Regions from separate parts of the Streptomyces sp. NPDC047117 genome, predicted to be linked through region 1. Evidence: riboswitches for the same ligand, from Rfam matches in the RefSeq annotation. Region 1 holds a riboswitch; each other region holds the start of a gene.
What was found. Region 1 has a riboswitch for cobalamin ahead of ABZ840_RS28880 (ribonucleoside-diphosphate reductase subunit alpha). Riboswitches for the same ligand answer to the same signal wherever they lie in the genome.
Positions count from the first base shown of each region.

Region 2: linked by a shared signal. The riboswitch ahead of ABZ840_RS06135 (CoA-acylating methylmalonate-semialdehyde dehydrogenase) and the one ahead of ABZ840_RS28880 (ribonucleoside-diphosphate reductase subunit alpha) in region 1 are both predicted to bind cobalamin.
Region 3: linked by a shared signal. The riboswitch ahead of ABZ840_RS32585 (energy-coupling factor ABC transporter permease) and the one ahead of ABZ840_RS28880 (ribonucleoside-diphosphate reductase subunit alpha) in region 1 are both predicted to bind cobalamin.
Region 4: linked by a shared signal. The riboswitch ahead of ABZ840_RS10890 (prenyltransferase/squalene oxidase repeat-containing protein) and the one ahead of ABZ840_RS28880 (ribonucleoside-diphosphate reductase subunit alpha) in region 1 are both predicted to bind cobalamin.

Region 1 is NZ_JBEYUN010000017.1:167,138-171,599, reverse strand. It holds gene mctP (monocarboxylate uptake permease MctP) at 1-618, shown strand, start outside; gene ABZ840_RS28885 (GNAT family N-acetyltransferase) at 700-1,212, shown strand; cobalamin riboswitch at 1,339-1,483, shown strand; gene ABZ840_RS28880 (ribonucleoside-diphosphate reductase subunit alpha) at 1,705-4,062, shown strand; gene ABZ840_RS28875 (ribonucleotide-diphosphate reductase subunit beta) at 4,062-4,462, shown strand, end outside.
Region 2 is NZ_JBEYUN010000003.1:36,259-40,720, reverse strand. It holds gene ABZ840_RS06140 (acyl-CoA dehydrogenase family protein) at 1-1,074, opposite strand, end outside; gene ABZ840_RS06135 (CoA-acylating methylmalonate-semialdehyde dehydrogenase) at 1,081-2,604, opposite strand; cobalamin riboswitch at 2,832-3,011, opposite strand; gene ABZ840_RS06130 (methylmalonyl-CoA mutase family protein) at 3,178-4,462, shown strand, end outside.
Region 3 is NZ_JBEYUN010000023.1:26,598-31,059, reverse strand. It holds gene cbiQ (cobalt ECF transporter T component CbiQ) at 1-560, opposite strand, end outside; gene ABZ840_RS32590 (energy-coupling factor ABC transporter substrate-binding protein) at 567-935, opposite strand; gene ABZ840_RS32585 (energy-coupling factor ABC transporter permease) at 932-1,636, opposite strand; cobalamin riboswitch at 1,666-1,871, opposite strand; partial or broken gene ABZ840_RS32580 (4-hydroxythreonine-4-phosphate dehydrogenase PdxA) at 2,032-2,172, shown strand; gene ABZ840_RS32575 (hypothetical protein) at 2,198-2,416, shown strand; gene ABZ840_RS32570 (pirin family protein) at 2,413-3,330, shown strand; gene ABZ840_RS32565 (chitinase) at 3,918-4,462, shown strand, end outside.
Region 4 is NZ_JBEYUN010000005.1:33,318-37,779, forward strand. It holds gene ABZ840_RS10880 (aldehyde dehydrogenase) at 1-1,049, opposite strand, end outside; gene ABZ840_RS10885 (MBL fold metallo-hydrolase) at 1,198-2,235, shown strand; cobalamin riboswitch at 2,316-2,456, shown strand; gene ABZ840_RS10890 (prenyltransferase/squalene oxidase repeat-containing protein) at 2,649-3,941, shown strand; gene ABZ840_RS10895 (SCO2322 family protein) at 3,938-4,462, shown strand, end outside.

The DNA of each region.
Region 1 (4,462 bases):
TTCACGGGCGTGGCGTTCGCCGCGATCGGCATCGGCGCGCTGGTGCCTGCCGCGATCATGTCGATCGCCGCGGCGAACCTGTTCACCCGCAACATCTACAAGGACTTCCTCAAGCCCGGCGCCACGCCCGCGCAGGAGCACAAGGTCGCCAAGCTGGTGTCGCTGCTGGTGAAGGTCGGCGCGCTGGCGTTCGTCCTGACGATGGACAAGACGGTGGCGATCAACTTCCAGCTGCTGGGCGGCATCTGGATCCTGCAGACCATGCCGGCGCTGGTGGGCGGCCTGTTCACCCGCTGGTTCCACCGCTGGGCGCTGCTCGCCGGCTGGGCGGTCGGCATGGTGTACGGCACGGTCGCTGCGTACGGCGTGGCCAGCCCGACGCAGAAGCACTTCGGCGGCTCGAACGCGGAGATCCCCGGCATCGGCGAGATCGGCTACATCGGCCTGACCGCGTTCGTGCTGAACGTCCTGGTCACGGTCGTGCTGACGGTCGTGCTGCGGGCCGCGAAGGCGCCGGCCGGGGTCGACGAGACCTCGCCGGAGGACTACACGGCGGACGCCGGCGACAAGGGCGTCCAGGTGGATCTGCCGCCGGCCACGGCGGGCTCCGCGCACTGATCCGCCCGCATTCGTGAGGCCGACGGGCCGCCGGTGACAACCGGCGGCCCGTTGTCGTACCCCTGGTGCACACTGACGGTCATGGACTTCGTGATCAGGGGGATACGGGCGGCGGAGCACGCGCGGCTGGGTGAGATCACGGCCCAGGCGTACCTCGGGGACGGGCTGCTGGAGTTCGGGGCGGACGACGCGTACCTGCCCGTGCTGCGGGACGTGGCGCGCCGGGCGGCCGAGGCGGAGGTGCTGGTCGCCGTGGCGGAGGGCGAGGTGCTGGGCGGGGTGACGTTCGTGGCGGCGGGCGGGCCGTGGGCGGACATCGCCGGGCCGGGCGAGGCGGAGTTCCGGATGCTGGTGGTGGCGAAGGAGGCGCGCGGCCGGGGTGTGGGCGAGGCGCTGGTACGGGCGTGTCTGGACCGGGCGCGGGAGACGCCGGGCTGCGGTCGGCTGGTGCTGTCCACGCAGCGTGCGATGCACGGCGCCCACCGTCTCTACGGGCGGCTGGGGTTCACCCGTACGCCGGAGCGCGACTGGTCGCCGGTGCCGGGCCTCGGCACCCTGCTGACGTACGCCCGGGATCTGAGGCCGAGGATCTGACGCCGGGGATCCGACGCCGGGATGTGACGCCCGGGAGCCGACGCCCGCACCGGCGGCCCGTGACCATCCGTACGTATCGCGGTACGCACAGCAGCGCAGCGACACAAGATATAGGGATGGTCGCGTGGGGCGACACAAGATGTATGCTCGTCCTCGCTGTCGCCGCAGGGGAATCCGGTGCGAATCCGGAACTGTCCCGCAACGGTATGTGGAGTGGGTATTTACCGCCCGCTCGCGAGTCCGATGACCTGCCGACGGTACGCCCGCAGCCGTTCCGGCACGGGCGTCGAGACGTCCGGGCTCCGCGGGTTGGGCCGGTGGACGCTGCGTGGTGTGTCCGCGTGCCCGGCATGGTGTCCGGCGCGGCTGCCCGTACGCCTCCTCCGCTCTTCCCCGGCCCCAGCCGAGTGAGGAGAGCACAAGGTGACCATCGCGCCAGCGGAGTCAGCACAAGAGGCGCAAGCGGCACAGGAGGCGCAGGCCCCTCGGACGGTGGCCGAGCGGCCCGATGACGCTCCCGGTACGGCCCTGCTGCGCACCCTGACCGACCTCACCGCCGACCTGCCGGCCACCGACCCGGGCAAGGTCGCGGCGGCCGCGCTGCGCGGCCGGCACGCCGGTTCGGACGAGGCGGAGCTGCGGGAGCTGGCGATGGAGGCCGCGGCGGGGCTGATCGGCGACGAGCCGCAGTACTCCAAGCTGGCCGCGCGGCTGCTGACGGCCGCGATCGCCGAGGAGGCCGCGAGCCAGGGCGCGACGGGCTTCGCCGCTTCGGTCGCCACCGGTCACCGCGAGGGGCTGATCGCCGACTCCACGGCCGAGTTCGTCACCGCACACGCGGCCGCGCTGGACGCGCTGGTCGACCGGGCGCTCGCGGACGGCGCCGACGACCGTTTCGGTTACTTCGGCCTGCGTACGGTGTACTCCCGCTACCTGCTGCGGCACCCGCTCACCCGCAAGGTCGTCGAGACGCCGCAGCACTTCCTGCTGCGGGTGGCGTGCGGCCTGGCCGAGGACCACTCCGAGCGGGCGCTCGCGGACGTCGCCGAGCTGTACGCGCTGACCAGCACGCTCTCCTACCTGCCCTCCTCCCCCACGCTCTTCAACTCCGGCACCCGCCACCCGCAGATGTCCTCCTGCTATCTGCTGGACTCGCCGCTGGACGAGCTGGACTCGATCTACGACCGGTACCACCAGGTCGCGCGCCTCTCGAAGCACGCGGGCGGCATCGGTCTGTCGTACTCCCGCGTGCGCGCCCGCGGTTCGCTGATCCGCGGCACCAACGGGCACTCCAACGGCATCGTGCCGTTCCTGCGCACGCTGGACGCCTCGGTCGCGGCGGTGAACCAGGGCGGCCGCCGCAAGGGCGCGGCCTGTGTGTACCTGGAGACCTGGCACGCGGACCTGGAGGAGTTCCTGGAGCTGCGGGACAACACCGGTGAGGAGGCGCGGCGTACGCACAATCTGAACATCGCGCACTGGATCCCGGACGAGTTCATGCGCCGGGTCGAGGCGGACGCGGACTGGTCCCTGTTCTCGCCCGTGGACGTGCCGGAGCTGGTGGATCTGTACGGCGCGGAGTTCGACGCCGCGTACCGCAGGGCCGAGGCCGAGGGCAAGGCCGTCAAGGCGGTGCCGGCCCGGGTGCTGTACTCCCGGATGATGCGCACTCTCGCGCAGACCGGCAATGGCTGGATGACCTTCAAGGACGCCGCGAACCGGACCGCGAACCAGACGGCGGAGCCGGGCCGGGTCGTGCACTCCTCGAACCTGTGCACGGAGATCCTGGAGGTCACGGACGACGGCGAGACGGCCGTGTGCAACCTCGGGTCCGTGAACCTGGCGGCGCACCTGGGCGCCGACGGCGAGATGGACTGGGCGAAGCTGGACACCACGGTCCGTACGGCGGTGACCTTCCTCGACCGTGTCGTGGACATCAACTTCTATCCGACCGAGCAGGCCGGTGCGTCGAACTCGCGCTGGCGTCCGGTGGGCCTGGGCCTGATGGGGCTGCAGGACGTCTTCTTCCGGCTGCGGCTGCCGTTCGACTCGCCGGAGGCGCGTGAGCTGTCCACCCGGATCTCCGAGCGGATCATGCTCGCGGCGTACGAGGCGTCCGCCGACCTCGCGGAGCGGCACGGGCCGCACCCGAACTGGTCGGCGACGCGTACGGCGCGCGGTGTGCTGCACCCGGACCACTACCCGAACGCCGAGCCGCGCTGGGCGGACCGCTGGGCGGCGCTGCGCGACCGCATCGCCGCGACCGGCATGCGGAACTCGCTCCTGCTGGCCATCGCGCCGACCGCGACCATCGCGTCGATCGCGGGCGTGTACGAGTGCATCGAGCCGCAGGTCTCCAACCTCTTCAAGCGCGAGACGCTGAGCGGGGAGTTCCTGCAGGTCAACGCGTACCTGGTGGAGGATCTGAAGAAGGCGGGCAGCTGGGACGCGCGGACCCGTGAGGCGCTGCGCGAGGGCAACGGCTCGGTGCAGGACGTGCCGTGGGTCCCCGAGGAGATCCGCGCGCTGTACCGCACCGCCTGGGAGGTCCCGCAGCGTGCGCTGATCGACATGGCCGCCGACCGCACGCCGTACCTGGACCAGAGCCAGTCCCTGAACCTCTTCATGGCGGCGCCGACCATCGGCAAGCTCAGCTCGATGTACGCGTACGCCTGGAAGCGCGGCATCAAGACCACGTACTACCTGCGGTCGCGTCCGGCCACCCGGATCGCGCAGTCGGCGCGCGCCGCGGCTGCCACCGCCACCGCTCCCGTCCCCCAGCAGGCGAGCGACCCCGAGGCGATCGCCTGCTCCCTGGAAAACCCCGAGTCCTGCGAGGCCTGCCAGTAATGACCACCGAGACGAACGCCGCGGCCAGCCACACCACCACGACCGGCGTGAAGAACCTCCTCGACCCGGGCTTCGAGCTGACCCTGCGGCCCATGCGGTACCCGGACTTCTACGACCGCTACCGTGACGCGATCAAGAACACCTGGACCGTGGAGGAGGTCGACCTCCACTCCGACGTGGCCGACCTCGCCAAGCTCTCCCCGGGTGAGCAGCACATGATCGGCCGGCTGGTCGCCTTCTTCGCGACCGGCGACTCGATCGTGGCGAACAACCTCGTGCTGACGCTCTACAAGCACATCAACTCCCCCGAGGCGCGGCTGTACTTGAGCCGTCAGCTCTTCGAGGAGGCCGTGCACGTCCAGTTCTATCTGACGCTGCTGGACACCTACCTGCCCGACCC
Region 2 (4,462 bases), on a different contig from region 1:
GACCCGCAGGTCTCGGACGATCTTCTCAATGCCGTACTCGCTGAGGTACCCGTAACCGCCGTGCAGCTGCAGCGCCCGGTCCGCAACGGAGTAGCCGATGTCGGTGGCGAACCTCTTCGCCATCGCGCACAGGTACGGGGCCTGTGGGTCACCGCGGTCCAGCGCCTGGGCGGCCTGCTGGACGAGGGCGCGCGCCGCGGTGAGCTCGGTCGCCATGTCGGCGAGGCGGAAGCGCAGCGCCGGTGCGTCGAGGAGCCGCTGCCCGAACGCCTCGCGGTCGGCGAGGTGGGCGAGGGCGGCGTTGAGGGCGCTGCGGGCGCCGCCGAGGGAGCAGGCGGCGATGCCCAGGCGCCCGCCGTTGAGGCCGTTCATGGCGATGCGGAAGCCCTGGCCCTCGCCGCCCAGGAGGCGGTCGGCGGGCAGCCGGACGGCGTCCAGGACGACCTGGCGGGTGGGCTGGGCGTTCCAGCCCATCTTCCGCTCGTTGGGGCCGAAGGAGACGCCGGGGTCGTCCTTGTCGACGACGAACGCGGAGACCCCGTCGGCACCGTCGCCGCCGGTGCGGGCCATCACCACGTACAGCTGGGCGGCGCCTGCCCCCGAGATGAACTGTTTGACCCCGCTGAGCAGCCAGCTTTCCCCGTCCCGCACGGCCCGGGTGGTGAGGGCCGCGGCGTCCGAGCCGGCGCCCGGTTCGGTCAGGCAGTAGCCGGCCAGGTCGTCCATGGCGCAGAGGCGCGGCAGCCATCGCTCGCGCTGCGCGGCGTCACCGTAGTGGTCGATCATCCAGGCGACCATGTTGTGGATGGACAGGTAACCGGCGACGGACGGGCAGCCGGAGGCCAGGGCTTCGAAGACGAGGACGCCGTCGGCGCGGCTGAGGCCGGAGCCGCCGGACCGCTCGCGGACGTAGACACCGCCGAGGCCGAGCCCGGCGGCCTTGCGGAGGACATCGACGGGGAAGTGCTTGTCGCGGTCCCATTCGAGGGCGTGCGGGGCGAGGTGGTCCTGGGTGAAGTCGAGGGTGGTCTCGACGAGGGCCTGCTGGTCCTCGGTGAGCAGAGTGCTGGTCATGGCGGGTCAGCCCATCGTCGGGATCGTGAAGCCGGCGCCTTCCCGGAGGCCGGCGGGCCAGCGCGAGGTGACCGTCTTGGTACGGGTGTAGAAGCGGATGGCGTCGGGGCCGTGCTGGTTGAGGTCGCCGAAGCCGGACCGCTTCCAGCCGCCGAAGGTGTGGTACGCGACGGGCACCGGGATGGGTACATTGACGCCGACCATGCCGGTGTCGACGCGCCGGGTGAAGTCGCGCGCTGTGTCGCCGTCGCGGGTGAAGATGACCACGCCGTTGCCGTACTCGTGCTCGCTGGGCAGGCGCAGGGCCTCCTCGTAGTCGGCGGCGCGGACGACGGTCAGGACGGGGCCGAAGATCTCCTCCTGGTAGATGCGCATGGCAGGGGTGACCCGGTCGAACAGGGAAGCCCCGGCGAAGAAGCCGTTCTCGTGCCCGGGGAGGGTGAAGTCCCGCCCATCCACTACCAGTTCGGCGCCTTCCTCGACACCGAGATCGACGTACGAACGGACCCGGTCGACGGCGTCCCTGCCGACGAGCGGTCCGAAGTCGGAGTCGGGGTCGTCGCTGCGGCCGATGCGGAGCCCGGCGATGCGTTCCTTGAGGCGGGCGACCAATGCGTCGGCGGTCTCCTCCCCCACGGGGACGGCGACGGAGATGGCCATGCAGCGCTCACCGGCGGAGCCGTATCCGGCGCCGATCAGTGCGTCCACGGCATGGTCGAGGTCGGCGTCCGGCATCACGATCAGGTGGTTCTTGGCGCCGCCGAAGCACTGGGCGCGCTTCCCGTGGGCGGCGGCGGTGGCATAGACGTGCGCGGCGACGGGTGTGGAGCCGACGAAGCCGAGGGCGGCGACGCGGGGGTCTTCGAGGAGGGTGTCGACGGTTTCCCGGCCGCCGTTGACGACGTTGAGGACGCCGGGTGGCAGGCCGGCCTCCAGGAAGAGTTCGGCGAGGCGCAGCGGGACGGAGGGATCCCGCTCGGAAGGCTTGAGGATGAAGGCGTTGCCGCAGGCCAGGGCCGGTGCGGCCTTCCAGAGAGGAATCATCGCCGGGAAGTTGAAGGGGGTGATGCCGGCGACCACTCCGAGGGGCGCGCGGAGCGAGTGGACGTCGATGCCGGTGCCGGCGTTGTCGGTGAATTCGCCCTTCGCCAGGTGGGGAATGCCTGCCGCGAACTCCACCACCTCCAGACCACGTTGAATGTCACCGTGGGCGTCGGCGACCGTCTTGCCGTGTTCGGAGGACAGCAGCCTGGCCAGCTCGTCCTTCTCCTGCTCGACCAGTTGGAGGAACCGCATGAGGACACGGGCGCGGCGCTGGGGGTTCCAGTCGCCCCACTCCCGCTGTGCCAGTGCGGCATCGGCGATCGCCGCTTCGGTCTCGGTCCTGCTCGCGAGGGGCACACGGGCCTGGACCTCGCCGGTGTTGGCGTCGTACACGTCGCCGTAGGACCCCGAGGTTCCCGGGGTGTGCTTGCCGCCGACGTAGTGGGTCAGCTCGCGCACGGAGGCGCGGTCGGTTGCGCGGATCATGGGTGCCTGCTCTCGTCAGGTGATCCGGGATGGCGCGCGGTGCCGTCGCACACGGACGCGGTGACGTACGTGTGCGGGGGCGCGCGAGATCGCGTATGGCGGAGGGACCGTCAGGCCGTGGCGGCCGCGTGCGGTGGGGTTCCTCGGTGAATCACGGTCGGCCGGGTGGGACCGCCGGTATCGTGAACGCGCACCGATGCCATGCGTGTCAGCTCCATCCTCGTGGACAACACGGAACATCCCGCGGCCGGTATCCTGACTCCCGGATCAGCGTGCGCCGTCCGCCTTCCCGACGTCTCTCGTCAGTGGCGTGCTGCTCGGCGGCGTACTCCCCGGTCACAGTGGCGGGACCGCGCCGGAATCGCACCGGCTTCCCTGCACCGCGGGCCTTGACGGCGACTATATAGTTGGACGTCCTAGTAATTCCACCCCCGCCGGCCCATCCGCCGCTTCTCAACGGGGGCCCGGTCCCCTACCCCGGCAGGGCGGCGGTTCATGCCACCCAGCGGAAGAGAACAAGGTCACAACCATGCCCTCTGCCGCTCCATTGTTAACGTGGCCTAACATCCGAGCATGACGGTCCTGCCTGACGACGGGCTTTCCCTGGCGGCCGAGTTCCCTGACGCGACACATGAGCAGTGGCAGCACCTGGTAGCGGGTGTGCTGCGCAAGTCGGGCAAGGAAGTCTCTGGCGCCGAGGCGGAGTACGCCCTGTCCACCGCGCTGGAGGACGGGCTTCGCACCCGTCCCCTCTACACCGCGCGCGACCACGCGCCCGACTCCGGCCTGCCCGGCTTCGCGCCCTTCGTGCGCGGCGGCCGGGCCGAGGGCAACACGGCCGGCGGCTGGGACGTACGCCAGCGCCACACGGTCGCGGACGGCGACGCCGTCCTGGCCGACCTGGAAAACGGCGTCACCTCCCTGTGGCTGGCCGTCGGCGGGTCCGGCATTCCCGTCGCCTCGTTGGGCCGCGCCCTCGACGGCGTGTACCTCGACCTGGCTCCCGTCGTCCTGGACGCGGGCGACGAGGTCGCACCGGCCGCGCGGGAGCTGCTGCGGCTGTACGAGGAGCGTGGCGTCGCCTCCGACGCCGCTCGCGGCAACCTGGGCGGCGACCCGCTGGGCCACGAGGCCCGCACCGGACGCTCGTACGACATCGCCCCCGTGACCGAACTGGCCCGCTCGTGCGCCGCGCGGTACCCCGGGATACGGGCGCTGACCGTGGACGCCCTGCCGTACCACGAGGCAGGCGGATCCGCGGCCCAGGAATTGGGCTGCTCCCTGGCGACGGGCGTCGCCTACCTCCGCGAGCTGACCGACGCCGGACTGAGCACCGAAGAGGCGTGCGCGCAGCTGGAGTTCCGGTACGCCGCGACCGCCGACCAGTTCCTGACCGTCGCCAAGCTGCGCGCGGCACGCCGGCTGTGGGCCCGGGTGGCCGAGGCGTGCGGAGCACCACAGGCGGGCGCGCAGCTCCAGCACGTGGTGACCTCGCCGGTGATGATGACGCGCCGCGACCCGTGGGTGAACATGCTGCGCGCCACGGTGGCCACACTGGCCGCAGGGGTGGCGGGCGCCGACGCCGTGACCGTACTGCCCTTCGACCACGCGCTCGGGCTGCCGGACGCGTTCGCGCGCCGTATCGCCCGCAACACCTCCACCATCCTCATCGAGGAATCGCACCTTGCCCGGGTGATCGACCCGGCGGGCGGCTCCTGGTACGTGGAACGGCTCACGGACGAGCTCGCGCACGCGGCCTGGGACTTCTTCCAGGAGATCGAGCGGTCCGGCGGGCAGGCGGCGGCACTGCGCTCCGGCATGGTCGGCGAGCGGCTGGCCGAGTCCTGGTCACAGCGGT
Region 3 (4,462 bases), on a different contig from region 1:
GCGGCAAGCCCGCCGAGCGAACGCCAGGCGGCCGCCCGCGTGGTGTGCCCCAGCCGCGCGGCCTGCGCCTCGCGGATCCGCCGTACGGAGTCGAGCAGCAGGAAGCTCATCCGGTACGTGACCAGCGCGACGTCCACGACGGGCGCCGGCACCCCGGCCCGCACCAGCCGCGGCAGCAGGTCCGACATCGGGGTGGTGAAGGCGAACAGCAGCACGCCGAGGGAGGCGGCCGAGGTACGCAGCAGCAGCTCAGCGGCCCGGACCGCGCCGCCCTCGGCCGGCGACACGAAGCCGTCCGCGCCGCCCACCTGTACGAGCAGCGGCAGCGCGCCGGTGACGCAGAAGCCCAGCGGCACCCGGTACGCGCGCCACAGCCGGCGGCCGGGCACGCCCGCCGGGCCGAGCAGCACCGCGAGCGCCGTCAGCAGGACGAGCGCGGCGCCCGGCCAGGGCGGCAGGGAGATCGCCAGGACGGTGAGCCCCAGCCCGAGCACGGCCTTGTCCACGGGGTGGCGGCGGCGCCAGCGACTGCTGTGCGCCGCCGCGTCGATCGGCAGCACGTGGGCTCAGGCCCCTTCGGCGGTCGATTTCCCGGCGCCGTCCGGCGCGTGCCCGTCGTCCTGACGTGCCCGCGCCCGCTCCTCGCCCTGCCGGCGGCCGCGGCGCAGCCCGAAGTAGTACGCGAGCACGCCGGCACCGAGGGCGGCCTGGAGGGCGAACAGCGCCGACTCGATCTCCCCGGACGGCGGTTCGTAGAGCGGGGAGAACCACGGCTCGTAGTCCGGCTCGATCTTGGTGATCGCGGTCTCCGCCTCTGAGTCGGAGCCCGTGAACGGTTCCTTCTTGTGGTCGCCGAGGCCGAGGGCCAGCGGCAGGACGGCGAGTGCGACCACGGCGAGCAGCAGCAGTGCGTTGATCTTCGTGTGGCGCTTCACCGGGCCGCCTCCGCGGTCGCGTCGGACTGCTTCCGCCCGCCGCTCAGGAGCACGCCCAGCCGGGTCAGTTCGCCCTTGCTGGACTGCACCAGAAGCCGCATCACGAGGACGGTCAGGAGCCCCTCGCTGATGGCGAGCGGGATCTGCGTGACGGCGAAGATGGAGCCGAACTTGCCCAGCGCGCCGAGGAAGCCGCTGCCCGGGTCGGGGAAGGCCAGCGCCAGCTGCACGCTGGTGACGCAGTAGGTGGACAGGTCGGCGACGAACGCGCCGAAGAACACGGTGACCATCAGCGGCACGCCGTACCGGCGCAGCAGCCGGTAGACGCCGTACCCCGCCCACGGCCCGACGATCGCCATCGAGAAGGCGTTGGCGCCGAGCGTGGTCAGGCCGCCGTGCGCCAGCAGCAGCGCCTGGAAGAGCAGCGTGATGGTGCCGAGCACCGCCATGATCGGCGGGCGGAACAGGATGGCGCCGAGGCCGGTACCCGTGGGATGCGAGCAACTTCCCGTCACCGACGGCAGTTTCAGCGCGGACAGGACGAACGTGAAGGCGCCCGAAGCACCGAGGAGCAGGGTGGACTCGGGGTGCTCCCTGACCTCACGGGTGAGTGACCGGACTCCGTGGACGACGAACGGCGCCGACGCGACGCCCCAGGCGACCGCGTGCGCCGGTGGCAGAAAACCCTCGGCAATGTGCATGGCTCAGCAGACCCTCTCCAGCACCTCGTGGATGGTTGACGTGCCGAGGCCGGTCTCCTGGCTGACGGGTAACACCGCCCGTGCTCCGCCTTCCCGGGTCACAAGGACCCAGTGGCTGCCCGCGAGGGCCGGAGCCGGACTTCCCGATCACAGTGGCGAGGGCCGCACCGGCATCACACCGGATTTCCCGTTACCAAGGCGTGGCGACAGTAGTGCCAGGCCGTCGGTGCTGGCAAGCACGGCCATGCCGCGCACCCGGCCGTGACCACGCCCACCGTCTCCAGGACTCCGTGGACGCCGACGCACAGGATGGCGACGCTGCTGACGACCAGCGCCACGGTCATCCACGGACTTGTACGGAAACGCCGCGGTACGCCGGTATGGCGGAGCCGCCAGACCTCGCCATCGGCCTGCCGGTGATCCGCACCTCCGTGGACCACGGCACCGCCTTCGACACCGCCGGTACCGGCAGGGCCGAGGCCGGTAGCATGATCGAGGCGCTGCGGCCGGCCGCCGAGACGGCCGCCGCCCGCTGAACCGACGAACCGGTAAGGACACCAGATGCCGCCCACCGCATCCCAGGCCCGGCTCACGGCCGACGGCCGCCTCGCCCGGACCTACGGCGGCGCGATGGCGGGCCGGACCCTGGTCACCCACCGCACGGCGCCCCGCGACCAGGTCACCCCCTTCACCGACCGCGGCATCCGCGTCGTCCAGGTGGAGCCCCTCGAAGAACCGGGCGGCGGAGCCCTTCAGTCGCAGGGAGGCGACGCGTCATGAGCAACGTCGAGGTCCTCGCCCCGCGTGACGTCCCGCTGGGCGGCCCCCGGTCGATGACCGTACGCCGCACGCTGCCGCAGCGGACCCGGACGACGATCGGCGCCTGGTGCTTCGCCGACCACTACGGTCCCGACGACGTCGGCGAGTCCGGCGGCATGCATGTCGCCCCGCATCCGCACACCGGGCTCCAGACGGTGAGCTGGCTTTTCAGCGGGGAGATCGAGCACCGAGACAGCCTGGGCAGCCACGCCTTCGTACGGCCCGGCGAGCTGAATCTCATGACGGGCGGGCACGGGATCAGCCACTCGGAGGTCTCCACCGCGCGCACCACCGTCCTGCACGGCGTGCAGCTGTGGGTGGCGCTGCCCGATGCGCACCGCGACGCCGAGCGGGACTTCCAGCACCACGTCCCCACACCCGTCCACGTCGGCGGGGCCGAGATCCGGGTGTTCCTGGGCACGCTCGCCGGCACCACCTCCCCGGTACGGACGTTCACCCCGCTGCTCGGCGCGGAGCTCACCCTCGCACCTCGCGCCACGGTCACCCTCGCCCTCGACCCGGCCTTCGAGCACGGCCTCCTCGTCGACCGCGGGGACATCCGCATGGCCGGCGCCCCGCTCCGCCCGTCCGAACTGGGCCACCTCCCCACCGGACACGACACCCTGACGCTGGTGAACGATTCGGACGACGCCGCCCGCGCGGTCCTGCTCGGCGGAGCCCCGTTCGAGGAGGAGATCGTCATGTGGTGGAACTTCATCGGCCGCAGCCACGACGACATCGTCCGGGCGCGGGAGGAGTGGGAGCGCGCCTCCGACCGTTTCGGAACCGTCGACGGCTACGACGGGAAGCGCCTCCCCGCCCCGGCCCTGCCCCACGCCACCCTCACCCCGCGCGCCAACCCGCCCCGCCACTGACAGCAAAGCGCCCCTGACGGCAATCGGCCCCGGCCCCGCTGGATGCCGGACCGGGGCCGACATGCTCAGCCGGTGAGGGTGCTACTCCGCCGGCCCCGCCGTCCTACGGCGGCGCATCCACCACACCAGGCTCCCGCCGGCGGCGAGCAGCATCCTGACCTGCCGTCCTGGCTGGAAGCCCGGTCCCGGGAGTTCGCCCGGTGGTGCCGGGGGACCGGAGCGCCGGAGGGCACCTGGGACTTCTCCCGGCCTCATCGACACCCCGCCGTAGCCGCCCCCCCCGGGCAAAGGGAGGCCGGGGAACCGGCCCCCTCGGACTGATCCTCACCCTGTTCTGGGAACTCGACGACGCCGACGAGCCGGTCGAAGCCCACCTCACCGACATCCTCACGGACTAGCCGGCTCACGAACCGGTCGGCATCCCCTCGATCCTCAAGTGGTCCAGACCTATTGACCCTAGGTCTGGACCAATCTACGGTGTGCCCACTCATCCGGTCATCCCGGCCATGACGACTCGGATCTCCGCGCGCCATGGCGAGAGAGGACACGACGTGATCGGTAAGGCTCTCCGTCTGCTGGGTGCCGGGCTGGCGCTGGTGTGTGCCGCACAGCTGCCGGCCGCCGCCGCACCCGCCGCGCCGCAGGCCGACACCTGCGCGGTGAAGTCCCGGCCCACGGGCAAGGTGCTCCAGGGCTACTGGGAAAACTGGGACGGCGCAACGAACGGCGTCCACCCGGGGCTCGGCTGGATCCCGATCACCGACTCCCGCATCGGTGCGCACGGCTACAACGTCATCAACGCGGCGTTCCCGGTGATCCGTTCGGACGGCACCGTCCTCTGGGAGGACGGCATGGACGCCACGGTGAAGGTCGCCACGCCCGCCGAGATGTGCCAGGCGAAGGCGAACGGCGCCACGCTCCTGATGTCCATCGGCGGTGCCACGGCCGGCATCGACCTCAACTCCACCGCCGTCGCCGACCGGTTCGTCGCGACCATCGTGCCGATCCTGAAGAAGTACAACTTCGACGGCATCGACATCGACATCGAGACCGGCCTCACCGGCAGTGGCAACATCAGCCGGCTCTCGGCCTCGCAGGCCAACCTCATCCGGATCATCGACGGCGTGCTCGC
Region 4 (4,462 bases), on a different contig from region 1:
GCGCCCTCCTGCTGCCCGGCGGCGATGTACTCCAGCGAGCGGCGCCGCTGCCGCTCGGCGACCAGCGGGCCGACCTCGGTGGCCGCGTCCAGCGGGTCGCCGACCTTCAGCGCGGAGGCCGCCGCGGCGAACCGTTCGGCGATCTCGTCGTAGTGCGAGCGCGGCGCGAGGATGCGGGTCTGGGCCACGCAGGCCTGGCCGTTGATCATCCACGCGAAGGGCGTGATCCCGGCGACCGCCGCGTCCAGGTCGGCGTCCGGCAGGATCACCGCGGCCGACTTGCCGCCCAGCTCCAGCGTGACGCGGCTGAGGTTGCGGGCGGCCACCTCCATCACGCGCTTGCCGGCCGCGACCGAGCCGGTGAAGGACACCTTGTCCACGCCCGGATGCCCGACCAGGTACTCGCTGACCTCCCGGTCGGCCGGGAGGATGGACAACACCCCTTCGGGCAGCCCGGCTTCGGTGGCGATCTCCGCGAGCAGATACGCGTCCAGCGGCGTCTCCGGCGACACCTTCAGCACCGCCGAGCACCCGGCCAGCAGCGCGGGGGCGAGCTTGGCGGCGGCGGTGAACTGCGGGACGTTCCACGGCACCACGGCCGCGACCACACCCACCGGTTCACGGCGGATCAGCAGCGGCCCGAGCACGCCCTGCCGCCGCTCCTCGTACGCGAAGTCGCGGGCGACCGTGATCGCCGCGTCCCAGACCATCATCGCGGCCAGCGACTGCACCATGATCCCGGAGGTGTACGGGGTGCCGTTCTGCGCGCTGATGAGCCGCGCGAACTCCTCGCTGCGCACGGCGAACGCGTCCTTGATCCGCGTGACGACCGCGATCCGTTCCTCGAGCGGGGTGTGGGCCCACACTCCCGAGTCGAAGGACGCGCGCGCGGCCGTGACGGCCCGGTCCACGTCCTCCCGGGAGGCGTGCGGCACCCGGCCGATGACCTGCTCGGTGTGCGGGGAGACGACCTCGATGGTGTCCCGGCCGGCCGGATCGACCAGCTCACCACCTATGTAGAGCTGTCCGTGCTCGATCGGGCCAGTCATCGATCCAGTCATCGATTCCGCCTCCTGCGGGCCGCCGTTACCTGTCGCGTCACCGGAAAACTGATCTGACGCAGCATCAGAACTGATACCAGTTCTAGTTATAGTGGGCAATGCACGCGACGGCGTGCGGGCCGAGAGGGGCGATGGCATGCCGCACGTGATCGACCACCGGGGCGGGGTGTGGAGCATCGCCGTGCCCATACCGGACAACCCGCTGGGGCACACCCTCGTGCACCTGCTGGAGACGGACCGCGGTCCGGTGCTCATCGACACCGGCTGGGACGACCCGGACTCCTGGGACGCGCTCGCCGCCGGGCTCGCCGCCTGCGGCACCGCCGTCACCGACCTGCACGGCGTGCTCATCACCCACCACCACCCCGACCACCACGGCCTGTCGGCGCGGGTCAGGGAGGCTTCCGGCGCCTGGATCGCGATGCACGCCGCCGACGCCGCGGTCGTCCGGCGCACCCGCGAGGCCGAACCGGGCAGCTGGCTGGCGTACCTCATCGACAAGCTCGCCGCGGCGGGCGCGCCCGAGGAACACCTCGCGCCCCTGTACGCGGCCCGCGCCAAGGGGCGCACCCGCGCGCTCCCCGAGAATCGGCCCGCGCTCCCGGACCGCGAGATCGTCCCCGGCGAGCTGCTGGACCTCGCGGGGCGGCGGCTGCGGGCCGTCTGGACGCCGGGGCACACCCCGGGCCATGTCTGCCTGCACCTGGAGGAGGCACATCCGGCGGCGCACCCCGGGAACGGGCGCCTCTTCTCCGGCGACCACCTGCTGCCCGGCATCACCCCGCACGTCGGCCTGTACGAGGACCCGGACGACGTCACCGTCACTGATCCCCTTGGCGACTACCTCGACTCCCTGGAGCGGATCGGCCGGCTCGGCGCCGCCGAGGTGCTGCCCGCGCACCAGCACGCCTTCACCGGCGCGGCGGAGCGGGTCGCGGAGCTGCTCACCCACCACGAGGAGCGGCTCGGCGGCCTGCGCGCGCTGCTCGCCACGCCGCGTACCCCCTGGCAGCTCGCCGAGGCCATGGAGTGGAACCGCCCCTGGGAGCGGATCCCGTACGCCTCGCGCACCATCGCCCTCTCCGAGGCCGAGGCCCATCTGCGGCGCCTGGTGAAGCGGGGGCTGGCGGAGCCGGTGCCGGGCTCGGACCCGGTGACGTACCGGGCGGTGTGAGGCACCGGCCGTCCGGACGCGAGGGCGTACGGGCGGCCGTACGCATCCCGTACGTGCCGGGAGCCGGCCGCTACCCGCCGGTTAAAGTGTTGCGACAAGTTCATTCGTGCCCGACCGGGGGAAGCCGGTGGAAAACCGGCGCTGACCCGCAGCCGTGAGCCCTGGTGCGCACCCGCGCGCCGGAGCGAGCCGGAACACCCGGCGGGGCACACCCAAGGCTCCCGCGTGCCGCCGGCCGCCCTTCAGCGGCCGCCCGGCGCGCGGCACCGTCGAGGTATACGGAGCTGAGCCCGGTGCCACCGCGCCGCGCGCGAGTCGCGGACGTGGTGCGGCGGAGTGCGGCTGCGTGTCCCCCACGGCTGTGTGAGCCCCACCTCGCGCACCCCGCGAACCGACCGAGAGGCACCGACCCCATGGCCATCACGGCCCGCTCCCTCGCCGCCCCGGTGCGCCGCTGCGCCGCGGCCCTGGCCGCCGCCGTGCTGTGCGCGGCCGCTGCCCCCGCCGCGTTCGCCGACTCCCCCGCGCCCGGCGCTTCCCCGAAGCTCCCGAAGGGCCTGTACGGCAGCACGGACCCCAAGTACGACGGCGTCTGGCGGCAGTCGCTGGCGCTGCTGGCCCAGGACGCCACGGGCGTGCGCCCGGCGGACGAGGCAGTGGACTGGCTCGTGGGGCAGCAGTGCGCCGACGGCGCGTTCACCGCGTACCGCGCCGACCCTCCCCCAAGTTCTCGGCTCCGCTCGAACAGCGGGGACCCCCATCAGGACTGCGACGCGAAGACCCTGCGGGACACCAACCAGACGTCCGCCGCCGTCCAGGCGCTGGCCGCCGTCGGCGGGCACTCCGACGCGGTCCGCAAGGGCGTCTCCTGGCTGAAGTCCGCGCAGAACGACGACGGCGGCTGGGGCTCGGCGGCCGGTGCCGACAGCGACGCCAACTCCACCTCCGTCGTGATCGGCGCGCTGACCGCCACGGGTACGAAGGAGGCGGCGCTGCCGAAGAAGGACGGCAAGTCGCCGTACGACGCGCTGCTCGCCTTCCGCCTCGGCTGCGACGTCAAGAGGGCGGACCGCGGCGCGTTCGCGTTCCAGGCCAAGGACGGGAAGCTCGCGGCCAACGACGACGCGACGGCGGCCGCGGTGACCGGGGCCATGGGCAAGGGCTTCGTCGTCGAGCCCGGTGGGGACGCCGCGAAGAAGACGTCCTGCGAGGAAGCGGCCGAGGACGCGCAGGGTGCCGCGAGCGGCGGCGCCGATCACCTCGTCTCCGCCATGGCCGCGCACGGCCACCACCTGATGTCCGCCATGCCCGGCGCCGAGGACCAGCCGGACGTCGGCAACACCGCCGACGCCGTGGTCGCGCTCGCGGCCGCCGGCCGGCCCGACGACGCGAAGCAGCCGCTGGAGTGGCTCCGCGGCCACTCCGCCGCCTGGGCGAAGCAGAGCGGCCCGGCCGCCTACGCACAGCTGATCCTCGCCGCGCACGCCACCGGTGCCGACCCGCGCGCCTTCGGGGGCACGGACCTCGTGGCGAAGCTCAACGCGACCGGGCCGAAGCCGGCGGCGCAGCAGCACGCGCAGGGCCAGGAGGCCGAGCAGAAGGACGAGGGCGGCATCTCCGTGTGGTGGGTCGTGCTCGTCGGCCTCGCGGTGGGCGCGGGCATCGGCTTCCTGCTGAGCGGCCGCCGGAAGCAGAACCAGCTGTGAGGCACGCCGCCCGGATCGCACGCGGCGCCGGCGCCCTGGTCCTGGCCGGTACGGCCACGGGCCTGGCCGCCGGCCCCGCGCACGCCGACGAGTACCGCTACTGGTCCTTCTGGACGGCGGACGCGCCGGCGCGCGGCAAGAGCACCTGGTCGTACGCCACCGAAGGGCCCTCGACCGCCCGCCCCGAGGACGGCGGCGCGGTCGGCTTCCGCTTCACCGTCAGCGCCGACTCCGCGCGCGCCGCGACTCCGCGCGCGGCGGCCGACTTCGACGCGGTCTGCGGCGGCACGAAGGCGGCCGACGGCCGCAAGCGCGTCGCCGTCGTCGTCGACTTCGGCACGGCGGCGGACGCCCCCAAGGGCGAGACGCCGCCCGCCGCCCGCGAGAAGTGCGCGCGGGTCCCCGAGGACGCGAGCGCCGGTGAGGCCCTCGCCGCGGTCGCCGCACCGCTGCGGTACGACTCCAGTGCGCTGCTGTGCGCGATCTCCGGCTTCCCGGAGAAGGGCTGCGCCGAGCAGGCG